Regions from separate parts of the Alteromonas sp. AWQ4_252 genome, predicted to be linked through region 2. Evidence: predicted binding sites of a transcription regulator. Region 2 holds the regulator's gene; the other holds the start of a gene.
The links. The regulator FliA, encoded in region 2, starts transcription of late flagellar genes. The targets are predictions, from matches to a motif close to CTAAAGNTNNNNNNNNNNNNGCCGATA.
Positions count from the first base shown of each region.

Region 1: ACXACM_RS19535 (DUF5610 domain-containing protein) is a predicted target of FliA. The motif match lies at 5,060-5,086, and genes of this name have one in related genera.

Region 1 is NZ_JBSWSV010000001.1:4,468,981-4,476,699, reverse strand. Features, by position in the region: gene ACXACM_RS19560 (pyridine nucleotide transhydrogenase) at 1-137, shown strand, start outside; gene sthA (Si-specific NAD(P)(+) transhydrogenase) at 175-1,596, opposite strand; gene ACXACM_RS19550 (acyl-CoA desaturase) at 1,894-3,021, opposite strand; gene fabR (HTH-type transcriptional repressor FabR) at 3,258-3,866, shown strand; gene trmA (tRNA (uridine(54)-C5)-methyltransferase TrmA) at 3,867-4,967, opposite strand; gene ACXACM_RS19535 (DUF5610 domain-containing protein) at 5,116-6,438, shown strand; gene ACXACM_RS19530 (RNA recognition motif domain-containing protein) at 6,503-6,988, opposite strand; rRNA gene ACXACM_RS19525 (16S ribosomal RNA) at 7,489-7,719, shown strand, end outside.
Region 2 is NZ_JBSWSV010000001.1:2,193,031-2,200,749, reverse strand. Features, by position in the region: gene ACXACM_RS09735 (chemotaxis protein CheA) at 1-920, opposite strand, end outside; gene ACXACM_RS09730 (protein phosphatase CheZ) at 933-1,676, opposite strand; gene cheY (chemotaxis response regulator CheY) at 1,709-2,092, opposite strand; gene ACXACM_RS09720 (RNA polymerase sigma factor FliA) at 2,145-2,873, opposite strand; gene ACXACM_RS09715 (MinD/ParA family ATP-binding protein) at 2,870-3,736, opposite strand; gene flhF (flagellar biosynthesis protein FlhF) at 3,733-5,148, opposite strand; gene flhA (flagellar biosynthesis protein FlhA) at 5,176-7,275, opposite strand; gene flhB (flagellar biosynthesis protein FlhB) at 7,369-7,719, opposite strand, start outside.

The DNA.
Region 1 (7,719 bases), 2.3 Mb from region 2:
CAGAGCTAGCCAGTGAAAATCTGGGCGAGTATGCGATAGCCACAATGACTTTCGATCAGGAAAAAATGCAGATCGATATTGTAGCTCACAGAGAAGCACTTCAAGCAAATAATGCCCTTGTAATGACAAGGAACTAATAAAAAACCGGTCTTTGACCGGTTTTTTTCATGCCAGTTAGAAAATCCTGTTTAATCCATTCAAGGCTGCCACTCGATATGCTTCCGCCATAGTAGGGTAATTGAACGTGGTGTTCACGAAGTAATCGATAGTATTTCCAGGCCCCTTTTGTTGCATAATGGCTTGACCGATATGCACAATCTCTGAAGCCCGTTCGCCAAAACAGTGAATACCCAGAACTTCTTTGGTTTCGCGATGAAATAAAATTTTAAGGCTGCCTACTGTTGTTGATGCAATTTGTGCCCTGGCAAGGTGTTTAAATTGTGCACGTCCAACTTCATAAGGCACTTTCTGGGCTGTGAGTTCTTGTTCTGTTTTACCCACTGAACTAATTTCAGGGATGGTATATATACCGGTAGGAATATCTTCGACTAACTGTGAGTCGGCCTTTCCGGATATCATGGCTTCGGCTGCTGAACGTCCCTGATTATAGGCAGCTGACGCAAGGCTGGGGTAGCCAATCACATCACCGACAGCAAAAATGTTTTCCACACTGGTACGGTAGTTACCATCGACTTTTAATTGTCCTCTGGAATCCGCTTTTAACCCAACCGCTTCCAAATTCAACATGTCTGTATTACCTGTTCGACCGTTGGCAAATAACAAGCAATCAGCGCGCATTCGCTTTCCTGATTCGAGGTTTACAATGACAGAGTCTTCGCGACCTTCTACAGACTTGTAGCTCTCCATATGCCTGATCACTACTCCGTTATTCCATAAGTGGTAGCTAATCGCATCTGATATTTCTGCATCCAAAAAGGAAAGGAGTCTGTCACGCATATTCACCAAATCAACTTTTACGCCCATTCCTCTGAAAATACTGGCGTACTCGGAACCAATGACACCTGCACCATATATAATGATGTTATGCGGTTCATGTTTCAAAGAGAGAATTGTGTCGGAGTTGTAGATTCGTGGGTGGTTAAAATCTATATCTTCTGGGCAGTAGGGACGGGAGCCGGTGGCAATGGCAATTTGTGCAGCTGTTATTTGGTCAGTTGAGCCGTCTGCTTTTACTATCTGAATTGTATTGGCGTCTAAAAAGCGAGCTTCGCCGTGGATCAGAGTTACGCGGTTACGATCATAAAAAGACGCTCTGAGTTTTGATTGGCTGCGAATAACACCACTTGCATGACTCATTACCTCAGCAAATGTCATATGCCGGTTGCGAGAACTTTCTGAAAACAGGGGGTTGTTGTTAAATTCAATTAACCTGCTGACAGAATGCCTTAATGCTTTTGAAGGTATCGTTCCCCAATGGGTACAGCCTCCACCCACTGCATTATAGCGCTCGACCACGGCAACGGTTTTGCCTGCTTTAGCCAATTGCATGGCCACACCTTCTCCCCCAGGCCCGGTGCCAATTACAACAGCATCATATTGGTAAACAGGTTCTGTTTTAGTACTTTTTTTGGTCATAACTAATATACACTCAGAATAATGAGGTTCCCGATTAGAGAGATTAGGACAAAGCGGACACTTCAGCCTGCTGAATCAAAGTCTAGCAATATTTTCATGATCTTAGCAAAAGTAAAATTGGGACAAGGTTTTTGACGAAAGGTAATACCCGGCAATCCAGCCGTTCTGTTAGGGCAGTGAGATATGAATGGAAAAGGTATTTACACTATTTTCGGTTATCACGTACAAGCTATTCGCACTGGATAACAAATACTGGAAAAGGCTCATTGCGCCATCTCAATAATGACGCAACGTAAACTACGCGAACTGCGGGGCCAGGGATTGCAGTTGTAACCATTTTTCCTTTTGCAAGGCCAGTGCGTGTTTTAACTCCTTATAGTGAAAATCTATTTCCAGCCGTTCGACGCTTCTTGCCAAATGCCTTTTGCGAATAGTCATCAGGCGCTTCTTCGCTTCGTAGTAGGCTGTCATTTTTTGCACCAGTAAATCGTATTCCTGTTGAACTTTTACCAGTAACTCGTCTGCGTCGGGGATTGCTGCAAGTTTTGCACTAGTCTTCTGCAGTTGCATGGCAGCCCTGGCTTTCTCAATTCGCTCTTCAGGTACTTTGCGTAAGTTAGACGTTAACCTAATAAACGAGAGCCCTTTAATTAGCCATTTCGTTGGGTCAAATTGCCACCAACGAATACCATTGCGGTAGTCGTACTCAAAGATATGATGATAATTATGATAACCTTCTCCGAAGGTAAAAAAGGCCAGAATACCATTGTCTCTGGCTGTATTTTTATCGGTGTAGGGCTGGCTGCCCCAATAGTGAGCCAGTGAATTTATGAAAAAAGTTACGTGATGCACAAGAAATAAGCGGAAGACACCGGCGAAAAGCATCATGCTCAGTACATCACCATTAATCCATCCCAACAAACCGGTAATCCCAAAGTTCGCGGCAAGTACAATCGGTAAATAGTATTTGTGTTGCCACATAACGACAGGATCTTTTTGTAGATCACGGCAGTTGTTGTAATCGTCATAACGATGGGACTGGTACTCCCTCAGCATCCAGCCAATATGAGCGAACCACAATCCACGTTTGGCGGAGTATGGGTCATGATCGTTATTGTCAACGTGACGATGATGAATTCGATGATCAGACGACCAATGTAAGATACTGTTTTGCAGTGCCATGGCCCCACCAATTGCGAGGATGACCCGAACGCCAATATTCGCATCGTATGTTTTGTGAGACCACAAACGATGATACCCGGCGGTGATTGACATACCGGTAAAGTAAAAAAGGCAGATGGCCACAACAACTTCCGTGGTATCAAAACCAACGGTTAAAGCCCACAAGGGTACTCCGAGCAGGGCTATAGCACCGGTAATAATAAATACCAGTACATTTGTGAGAATAATTCGAGGTTTTTTCATGTTTCAAACTCAGCTTACAACTGTACGCTAATTTAGCCTTTTCCCTGCGATCAAGCAAGTGAAATCACTGTTTTTACCACTAAAACATAGACCAATATTTACACGGGGGACAATCACAAACTTTAACTCTTTGAGTTGGGGAAAGTTTTATTTTGCAGGTAGGGTTTAACAAGGGTCGCATCACCAGCGTTATAAGGTAAACTATGATCCACGATTCGCGCTGACTGGAGTAAAGGATGTCGAGACAAGAACAAAAACTCAAAACACGGCAAAATATAATCAATGCTGCTTTTGGCTTACTTGATGCGCAGCGCAGTTTGTCCGCGATTAGTTTGAGAGAAGTCTCAAGAGAAGCGGGTATTGCTCCCACATCCTTTTATCGGCATTTCAAAGACATCGATGAACTCGGATTAACACTGGTAGACGAAGCGGGTTTAGCGCTTCGCCAACTTATGCGGCAGGCGCGGCGGAGAATTGCGTCTGGAGGTGGTGTCATAGACACGTCGGTAGATACATTTATGGAGTTTATAACGGCTAATACAAACGTGTTCCGCTTGCTCTTAAGAGAACATACTGGTACTTCAACAGCGTATCGCATGGCCGTATTGCGTGAAATTCAGCATTTTATTGAAGAATTGGCTGATTATATTATCGAGAGACAAGGGGTAGAGCATCAGCTTGCCAGCTTACAGGCAGAAGCGATGGTCAGGTTAGTGTTTAGCGCTGGCGCTGAAGCCTTGGAAGTGGATGTCGCCTTGAGACAGGATATCGGTGCGCGGGTTAAAGCCCAATTGCGTTTCGTTCAATTGGGCGCAAGCCATTACCGATCAAAAGAGGTTTTATAATTAACTCTGCGATCTTTTAACCAGTTTTACTCCTGCCTCTATATGATGAGTAAAGGGAAACTGATCGAATAAGGCCGAAGCTTCGATGGTATGTGTCTGAGTTAATGTCTCGAGATTTTCTGCCAGGGTATCTGGGTTACAGGATACATAAATGATTTCGTCGTAATCCTGAATCATCTTTAGCGAAGCAATGTCAAGGCCTGCACGGGGTGGGTCCACTAACACTGTGGTGAAGTTGTAACCACTAAGTTCAATGCCATTTAATCGCGAAAACGTCCTGCCTGTTTTCAATGCCTCGGTAAATTCCTCTGCTGATAGTCGCACGATATCAACGTTTTCGATTCCATTAGCTTGAATGTTAAACTGCGCGGCCTGAACAGATGGCTTGGCGATTTCAGTGCCAATAACGCGTCTGAAACGACTCGCCATTGGCAAAGAGAAATTCCCTGCACCACAGTACATTTCCAGAAGATCTCCGTTATTGTGCTGGCAAACTGAAAGCGCCCATTCAATCATGTTGCAATTAACGGCCGCGTTGGGCTGCGTGAAGCTATTCTCGATATGCTTGAATAAGAAATCGCGGTTATGAACGGGCAATTTTTCGATGATAAAATCATTGCCGATTAATTTTTTCTGCTTTCTGGCTCGCCCAATAATATTCACTGTACCAAATTGTTCTGCCAGTGATTCTTTCAGCAATAAGGCTTCGCCTTCCCACTCATCATCAAGCTGACGGTGATATAGCAGGCTGATCACAAGTTCACCGGACAAGCCTGTTAGATAATCCACCTGAAAGAGCTTTTTACGTAATATGGTATTTGGACGAACTGCGTCTATCAGTGCTTTCATTGCTGCATTAATAGTCTTACTCGCAGGTGGAAATTGGTCAACGCGATATTTTTCTTTGGTCTCGCTATCAAACATAATGTGATACAGATCATTATCATCATGCCAAACGCGAAACTCAGCCCGCATGCGATACCCAACTTCCTGAGAGCTAAAAACAGATAATGGTGGGCTGTCAAAACGACTCAGTAAGCGCGTTAGTCGTTGCGTCTTTTCTTCAAGTTGCGCTGTGTATTCCTGACTGTGTTTTTGCATATTAAACAGGTTCATTTTGCATTCGAGTATGGGCTGCGCATTGTAGAGCGTTTCTCATATTGTGCAATCAACAAGAAAATATTGCATTAAAATTAAACAATTCCTTGGTACGGCCGATATAACTAGAGAGGATAGTGAGGACAAGATTATGAACGTAGGTGATATCAAGGCATTTGTTGGTGAGCAAAAGCCCGTTGTTACTGAGCAAAAGTCAGTGGACGACCCAGTTAAGGCAATGAAGAAACAGTTGCAACAGGAAGGGCTTCGACAAGCAGCTGAGTTTCAACAAAGTCAGAATGCTTCGGTTAGCATGAGTGCTTCGCAGACATCCATCGGTTTAAAAGTATACAGTTCATCGATGGAATCACAAATTACCGTGGATGGACAGAAAGGTAAGTTCGGTAAAAATTCTGATGAGGCCAAAGAGAAAGAAGCTTCTCTGTTTGATTTTGAAGCTGTTGCAACAAACGTTATGCGTTTTGTTGGTGGTGTTATTCAGGGAGCGGCAGACAGCGGCGCCGATACTGAAAAATTAGACGGTCTTTTTTCGCAGGCAAGAGAGGGTGTGTCCCGCGGTATAGCGCTGGCTCAGCGAGATATTGGTGGTCTTATGAATGACGACATTGCAACGGGAATCGACCGCAGCCAAGCGCTTATTGAGAATCGATTGATTGATCTGGAGAATAAACTGCTTAATAAGAATAGCGATATGTCTACACAAGCTGTTGAAGGTGGGGTGAGCGCAAGTGCTTCAAACGCCGCTTCGGCAAGTTTGCTTATTCGTACGCGAGATGGCGATGAAATAACGCTAAGTTTTGAAAGTAGTCAGTCATATCAATATCAGCGCCAGGTGAGTAGCAGTAACCCTATAAACAGTGATGCTGGTTCAACTGATAACCAACAGCTGGGTGCGACAGCTGTCTCTGAGAACTATAGCTACTTTGAAAGTCAGGGTATAAGCTTTTCTTTAAAAGGTGAGTTGGATGATGGCGAGTTAACTGCAATCGCTGATCTAGTGGGCTCGATAAACGATCTTGCTGATACTTTTTATTCTGGAGATATAGATTCCGCTTTTGAGCAGGCATTAGAAATTGGTTACGACGATGAAGAACTGGTTGGCTATGCTCTTCAAATGAACAGAGTTCAGCAGACTGAAGTTGTAAAAACTTATGGTGAAATTCAGCATTATAAAGAAGGCTCTGAAAGTGGTTCTCACGGAGATGAAGCTCGCCCAATTGCCCAGTATCTTGATAAAATGCTGAGCGTATTTGAAAACGCAACTGAAAAGTTGGCGTCAGGAGAAGATTTCAATTCTCTTATCAACGGAATCATCAATGAGATGAAAGATGTGCAGGTGCCTGATTTAGTTTCAGCAATAAATCGTTTTCACTCGTTTAATCAGCGTTTGCTAGAAGCCATTCCGGAACAACAAAAGACGCAACCAATTAGCGAGCCAAGTGCAGAGCAGTAATCAAAGTAAATTTTTGTCAGATAATAAAAACCCCGGCATGACCGGGGTTTTTAGATTTTGTCTATCAATCTTCGGAATCAGATTCACCTTTTTCCCTTGCTGCACGTACTTTGAGTGTTCTTTCTAAAAACACCTTGTCATTTAACTGACCAATTGCAGCATCTATATCGGCGGTCACCACTTCTATAAAACCGTAACCTTTACGTTTCCCGGTTCGACGATCTTTCATTAAACGAACACTTTGCACATTAATAAAGTTATCGAAGTACTCTTTAACCGCATCTTCATTTGCCTTATACGGCAAATTTCCAACATACAAAGTTGCAGTTTCAGCATTCGATACAGTATCTGAACGAGAGGGTTCAGACTTAACTTGCGAAGAAGCATTAAATAAAGAAGCCAACCATGGGGTAACAATACCACTAACAAATAAAGAAATAGCAACCGTGATTGGTAAGGAATCTTCAAAACTGACAGAAGAAAAAATCACATAGCCTGCTACAGCGAAAACCGCGCTAATAATTGCGCATGGAACAAAGCCTACTTTCATATACCTACCTTAATTATTTTTTGTGAACGGTGGAGGCTGTTTATAGTTTACTCATTTGTAACAATTTGAACAACGATCTGATGAAATAGTAGACTAAAGGCTAGTGTCAAAAAGGGAATTGTAGGAAAACTAGGCGTTTAAGGTGTTTATTACAAAAAATCACTAAAAAGGATAAAAAAGGGGTTGACGAAAAATCTCTGATGCGTAGAATGCGCACCACTTCGACGGGGAACGCCTAGCGAGAAACGAAGAAGTCGTTATTAATACTTAACTTAAGCTTTTAATGACGGTTTTCACGGAAAACACTTTAGAAATTAATTTTCAAAAAGTTGTTGACACTGAAAACGAAACGCGTAGAATGCGCGTCCCGCTTCAGGGGAAACCGCTGAAGCCGCTAACGAAAGTTAGCAAAAATGTTCTTTAACAATTTATAACAAGACAATCTGTGTGGGCACTCGTTAAGAGTGTCAACCGACGATTCATAAATAGTTTTTCGATTTTAATTGAAGAGTTTGATCATGGCTCAGATTGAACGCTGGCGGCAGGCCTAACACATGCAAGTCGAACGGTAACAGGAATAGCTTGCTATTTGCTGACGAGTGGCGGACGGGTGAGTAATGCTTGGGAACTTGCCTTTGGGAGGGGGATAACAGTTGGAAACGACTGCTAATACCGCATAACGTCTACGGACCAAAGGGGGCTTAGGCTCCTACCTGAAGAGAGGCCCAAGT
Region 2 (7,719 bases):
GAAACATTGGCCTCAATGCTTGGGCCCTGGCCCTTTCCGTGGAGCTGATCTAACAGCGCTTCAAATTCGTCGTCAGTGATTTCATCACCGTCTGAACCTGATGAAGCACTAGTTTCCGCAGTAGTTGCTGGCGTCGACGCTGGGGCAGGCGCTTTACTCTCACCTTTAAACTGCCCTTTGCCGTGCAGCTCATCGAGAAGTGCTTCAAACTCATCATCTGTAATGTCGTCGCCACCATCACCTGGTGCCGCTGCAGGTGGTGGCACTGAAGTCGCTTCCGTCTTCGCTACCGCCGATTCTGGCTCCGAAGGACGACCGGGAGCTCCTGAGCCGTGAAGTTGATCAAGTAACGCCTCAAATTCATCTTCAGAGATATCTTCAATACTACCATCTTCAGATACTTCGTTAACCGCAGCAACTTCCGGAGCAGCAGGAGTGTCCTGAATGACTACGGCGGGCTCTTCCGGTTCCGTCGCTACTGGTTGTTCTCCAACAGCCGTTTCAGTACCAAAGATATCTTCATCAGGAGATTCAGGTTTGCTGAGTTTGTGGAGTACATCTACCAAGGTAGCATCTGCGGCTTCAAGGGGCTCTCTTGATTTCACCTTTTCGAACATTTCAACAACCACATCAGTGGCTTGTAAAATAACGTCCATCAATTCAGGTGTCAGGTTTCGCTGACCATTTCGCATGACGTCGAAAACGTTTTCGGCGCCGTGGCAGATTTCCACCAATTCGGTCAAAGACAAGAACCCAGCCCCGCCCTTAACTGTGTGGTATCCTCTGAATATTGCGTTTAGAAGGTCGGCGTCTTCTGGATTATTTTCCAAATCGACCAACTGCTCCTGTAACTGTTCCAAGATCTCACCGGCTTCAACCAAAAAGTCCTGTAAGATATCCTCATCAACCTCAAACGACATGTTCGCGCTCCCCTAAAAACCTAGGCTTGACAGTAGATCATCTACGTCATCCTGGCCTTGTACTACATCATCCCGCTCTTCAGCATTTATAATCGGTCCTTCAGCTTCCACAGCGTCGACTGATTTAGATTTAGCAGGCGATGGTTGGCCTTCTTTTTCTCCAAATACAGTCAGCATATTTACCAAACTGTCTTCGACCTCTTTTACAAGGTCAATGACACGGCGAATTACCTGCCCGGTAAGATCCTGATAGCCTTGTGCCATTAATACTTCTGTTAATAAACTGGTCAGTTTTGACGCATCAGTTGAGGTTTGCGTAAATAAGGTATCAATATCGAGACACAGCGACTTGAACTCACCCAGCTCGATCTGACGGGTCATTAATTTTTTCCACTCAGGCTCAATACTGCCAATTTTCTCCGACAGCGCCTCAGCGATAGGCATGCAGGATTCCACAGCGTCCATGGTTGTATTCGCTGCTTTTTCCGTTTCTTCAATTACGTAGGTAAGGCGTGTTTGCGCATCCGGGATATCGTCATTGGCAAGGCCAGCAATGCGCTCATCAAGTTGAAAACTATTAAGTGCGTCGTGAAGTTGACGAGTCAACTTTCCCACTTCGGCAAACAATTCGACAGACTCTTTTGCGGAGACTACTTCCAATAGTGAATTGGCTGAATCTTCATCTCCCTGCTCTAAATAGGTAACCAGTTGCTTTGCTTCTTCGAGCGAGATAGGTACTTTTTTTGTTGGTATCATCCAGTAATCCTCTTCTCTGGGGCGCGGCTGGATTAACCTAAGCGCTCAAAAATCTTATCGAGTTTTTCCTTAAGCGTTCCTGCTGTAAATGGTTTTACCACATAGCCATTAACACCTGCCTGTGCAGCAGCGACGATTTGCTCTTTCTTCGCTTCAGCAGTTACCATCAATACAGGCAAGTGCTTCAGTTTATCGTCGGCACGAATGGCACGAAGCAAGTCGATACCTTGCATTCCCGGCATGTTCCAATCTGTTACGACAAAATCAAAGTCGCCCTGTTGGAGCATGGGAAGTGCAGTACTGCCATCATCTGCTTCCTGAATATTAGAAAAACCTAAGTCTTTTAGAAGGTTCTTTATGATTCGTCTCATTGTAGAAAAGTCATCCACAACAAGAATTTTCATGCTCTTGTCCAAAATAGCCTCCGTTGAGGAATGTTCAGTTGTTATTGATATTCGTATGTTTGCTTTATTCTTCAGCCTGCCATGACTGCATTCGTGCTTTTAGTTTTAGCATAGCCTGGCTGTGAATTTGGCTCACCCTTGACTCACTCACGTCAAGAACTTCACCAATTTCCCTTAAATTCAGTTCTTCATCATAGTACAAGGAAAGGACAATTGCCTCTCGTTCTGGCAACGTTGTAATTGCGTGTGCCAGCGCTTTCTGAAAAGCACCTTGCATGAGGTCTTCTAAGGGTGAATCGTTGCCCTTATTTTGCTCTATGCTGATAACATCTTCAGAAACGCCTAAATCTTCTATACCAACCAACTTACCAGCGTTTACTTCGTTGAGCATTTGATGGTAAGCATGGATACTGACATTTAGCTTAGCAGCAATTTCCGTATCTCGCGCATCTCTTCCTGTTTCTCTTTCGACCTGATTGATTGCATCGGTAATAGCTCGGCTGTTTTTGTGGACGGAACGCGGCGTCCAATCGCCTTTTCTAATCTCATCAAGCATAGCACCGCGAATGCGGATCCCTGCGAAAGTTTCGAAACTCGCGCCTTTAGAACCATCGAAATTTTTTGCTGCCTCAAGTAGCCCTATCATTCCTGACTGAATGAGATCGTCAACGATAACACTGGCTGGAAGACGGGCAATAAGGTGGTGAGCAATGCGCTTGACAAGGGGCGCATGGCGCTCGACCAACTGGGCTTTATCAGATTGTTGCTGATAGGCTGCCGCTTTACTATTCAACGTTGCTCACCTACCGCTTGCTTGGTAACCAATTGCTCAATGAAAAATTCAAGGTGACCGCCCGGTTGCGCCGGAACAGGCCAACTAATCGCCTTGGTGGCCAATTGAGTAATAGCAAGCGCCGCCGGTGAAGCTGGGTAAGCATCGACAATAGAAGTTTGTTTGCGAACGGCACGACGGATATTCTCATCAAAAGGAACAGTTGCCACTAATTCTAGCGCTACATCGAGAAAACGCCCTGTTACTTTTGAAAGTTTACTGAATAATTCCTGTCCTTCACGTATGTCTCTGACCATATTAGCCACGATTTTAAATTTAAAAACACCGTGTTCGCGATTGAGAATTTTAATGAGAGCATAGGCATCAGTCAGTGATGTGGGTTCATCACAAACAACCACCATAATATCCTGAGATGCACGGGAAAAACTGAGCACCATGTCGGAAATACCAGCAGCGGTATCGACAATTAACACATCGATTTGCGAACGGAGCTCACTGAATGCTCGGATTAACCCCGCGTGCTCGGTAGGAGACAACTCTGTCATGGCCTGAGTGCCCGATGTGGCCGGCGCAATTTTTATCCCATGGGGCCCGGTAACGAGCACGTCATCCAGCGTACATTCGCCGGATAGCACATGAGAGAGGTTTCTCTCCACTCGCAAACCCAACATCACGTCGACGTTGGCAAGACCCAGGTCGGCGTCCAGCACCATAACCCGCTTTCCCTGCTTCGCCATCGCAATAGCTGTATTCAATGTAATGTTGGTTTTCCCAACACCACCTTTGCCGCCGGTGACGGCGATAACCTTAATGAGGCTTGACTGATTCATCTTTCGTAAGCTACTCGCTTGATCTTCGATCATACTGCCTGAACTGAATTAACTGCGTGATTACACTTAGTATGGTCTAAACCATACTTTTTATAAAGCTTTGCTGCTGCGGAAACCAGAGATTTTGCATCAGCAATTTTAATATCTTCAGGCACCTGCTGCCCGTCTGTAACATAACTAACTGGCAGTTGTTGTTCTACCGCGATACTCAGTACTTCACCTAAACTGTAGCATTCATCCACTTTTGTGAATATACAACCATCGAGCTTCACTGAATTGTATGCTGCAATTATACGCTGTAATGCAGGATATTGGGTATTTGCTTGCGCAACCAGGTATTTACGAACAGGTTGCACTTGACCGCTGTTAAATTGCCCAAGTTGTTTAATTAAACGACTATCCCGCTGACTGAAGCCTGCCGTATCTATTAATATTAGACGTTTATGGCGTAACTGAAAGAGTTGCTCAGATAATTCTTCACTACTTTGTGCTTTTCTCGTAGTGCACCCAATAATTTTTCCATAAGTAGCCAATTGCTCATAAGCTGCGATTCGATAAGTATCTATTGTTATCATGGCCACTTGTTCGGCACCGTATTTTTGTGCGTACCGAGCTGCAAGTTTTGCCACTGTAGTGGTTTTTCCAGTACCAGTAGGTCCAACCAAAGCCACTATGCCGGTCTGATTAAGGATATCATTACCACTGACATTAACGCGATTAGCTAAAAGATTAAGAAGGTAAATCCAGGCTTCCCTCTCGGTGTAATGACCCGGAGTATAATGAACCAGCTGCTCAGCAAGAGTGGAACTCAGCCCCATACCCGTTAATCGCTGCATAAGGTAGCTGTGAACAGGCTTCTGCTGACGCTTTTTTGCGTCCATAAGATCTGCCACCTGATGCTGTAGTACGCTTCGCAATGAGGCCAGCTCAGCTTTAATACCGTCTAACTCGTTACTCGCTGATGGAGACTGGGCTACATTTTGCGGGGCACTAAACCCCGGATTCATTTGTGATACCGGCTTGTCTAAAACCGATTCAGCTTGCGACACATCGCCTGAAAATAAAGAATCATCATCGCCAAACATCATATCGCTTGAAGGTCCATTTGCAGGCTGTTGTTGAGATGCAGAAAATGCCGGAGTCTGCTGGCTTTGCGTCGCCGCAGATGCCGTTTGTTTCTCTAGTAATGCCCTGAGGCTATCGGAGCCGTCATCACCAATTATTTCGCTCAATGTAGGTGTCGCTTTAGGTTGCGAAGTCTTTGCTGTTTCATGGCGGGGTGTAAGCTTCAGCTTAGCTTCCGGTTCCTTGTCATACGCCGCAACGAGCTCAATGCCATCTGCGACTTTTCTGTTGGACATGATAACTGCATCACTCCCCAGTTCAGCCTTAACCTGGCTAAGTGCCTCGCGCATGTCCTTACCAAAAAAACGTCTGATCTTCATTTCACCTTCTCCACACCCGGTGTCAGATTATTGACCCACTGAGCTGACAATTTTAATTTGTTTGTCATCTGGTATTTCCTGATAAGACAAAACGTGTAATCCCGCTACTGAATACTTGAGGAAACGAGATAAAACGGGCCTTAACATACCTGATGTCAACAGTACTGCAGGCTCGCCTTCCAACTCTTGCTGTTGTGCGGCCTGTTGCAGAGACTGCTGTAGTCTGTCGGCTAGGCCTGGCTCTATGCCAGCACCGTCTTCACCACCTGCTTGCAGTGACTGGTGCAACATTTGTTCCAACTCAGGTGCCAGAGTTATGACAGGTACTTCTTTATTGCCCTGACTAATCTCTTGGACAATGAGGCGCTTAAGGGAAATTCTGACCGCAGACACCAATACATCCGGGTCCTGACTGCGGGGGCCATACTCAGAAAGGGTTTGCACAATAGTACGCATATCGCGGATAGGTACACCTTCAAATAACAAGGTTTGCAGTACTTTAACTACCGTGCTTAACGGCAAGATATCGGGCACCAGACCTTCCACTAGTTTTGGACTTTGTTTTGCCAACATATCAAGTAACTGCTGTGTTTCCTCGTGCCCTAACAGTTGGTATGCATTATTACTAAGCAACTGACTAAGATGTGTAGCCACTACGGTGGCAGCATCTACCACTGTATAACCGAGCGTTTGTGCATGCTCACGTTGATTAGGTCGTATCCATACCGCGTCGAGGCCAAAGGCAGGGTCTGTCGTGGGGCGCCCATCAAGCTGGCCAAATACTTGTCCGGGGTTAATGGCTAGCTCCTCATCATGACTAACCTGAGAGTCTCCGATTGTCACCCCTAACATGGCGATGGTATACGCGTTGGGGTCCAGGTCTAAATTATCCCGAATATGCACAGGAGGTACCAAGAAGCCCAGCTCTTGGGATAACTTTTTGCGTACCCCTTTTATTCGGGTCAACAGCTCACCGCCCTGGCTCTTATCCACCAGTGGTATAAGACGATAACCAACCTCCAGACCAATAGTATCTACTTGCTGGACGTCATCCCACCCAAGTTCCTTCACTTCCGGCGCAAGCTGCTCACTGGCTTCTGATTTAGCGGGTACACTCGGCTTCTGCGCCGCTTTCTTGGCTTGGGTGCCTTGCCAGTATGCATAACCAGCGGCTATTGCCGCAAAGCCCAAAAACGCCAGATGAGGCATGCCTGGCACAATGCCCATGACAAACAATACCGCTGCGGCAATATAAAGCGCCCGAGGGTTACCTAACTGCGTGCGGATCTCTTTACCCATCTCTTGGGTTTCGTTTTCCCGCGTCACAATAATGGCGGTGGCAACAGAAAGCAGCAAAGAGGGAATTTGTGCGACCAGTCCATCACCAATGGTTAGAATGGTGTAAACCTCAAGGGCATTACCAAAAGAGAGATCGTGCTGAATCATACCGATAAATAAGCCACCAACAATGTTGATAAGCATAATAAATAAGCCTGCTACAGCGTCCCCTTTGACGAATTTTGACGCACCATCCATGGAGCCATAGAAGTCTGCTTCTGCGGTAATTTCTTCACGACGATTACGGGCTTCATCCTGGTCGATATAACCGGCGTTGAGGTCGGCATCAATAGCCATTTGTTTACCGGGCATAGCGTCGAGAGTAAAGCGGGCGCTTACTTCTGAAATACGGCCGGCACCTGCGGTAACCACTTTAAAGTTAATGATAAGGAGAATTGCGAACACCACTACACCCACCGCATAGTTGCCGCCGATCACAACCGCGCCAAAAGCTTCAATCACTTTACCGGCTGCGTCCCCTCCCTCGTGGCCATATAACAGTACAACTCGCGTGGATGCTACGTTTAGCGCCAGGCGCAGTACGGTCGCAATAAGCAACACTAAGGGGAAAATGCCAAAATCCACAGGTTTTTGTGTAAACACAGCGACCAGAATGATAACCAGGCTCAACGCAATATTAAAACTAAATAGTACATCCAGTAGAAATGGCGGCATGGGTAAAATAACCATCCCCATGATTGCCAAAAGTACCACCGGGGCGCCCATTCCGTTGGTAAAGGTTTGCAACTGGTTTTTATCAAACCGCTGAAGATAACCGGATAACTGCATGGTATGAAAATCTCGCTAACAGAAAATTGACGCTCAATTCGAGTCTGTAGAGGGATTTACAACTACCATGCCACTTTGCACGAACCTAGTGGTTTAACGACGCAATTCGGGAGGAATCGGCAAATCTTTTTTAAGCGGCTTAGGCCGCTTGCCCTTACCCGCTTTAAATGCGCGCAACTGAAATACATATGCCAACACCTGAGCGACAGCCATAAACAATTTGTGAGGAATTTCGTGCTCCACCTCGGTGGAGTAATAAATGGCTCGGGCCAGCATAGGCGAAGGCACAATGGGCACTTCATGGGCATCGGCAATTTTTCGTATGTGCATAGCCAGCTCATCAACACCTTTAGCAACCACCACAGGTGCTCTACCGCCATTGTCATCGTATTTTAGCGCCACTGCGTAATGCGTCGGGTTAGTCACAACCACGTCTGCCTGTGG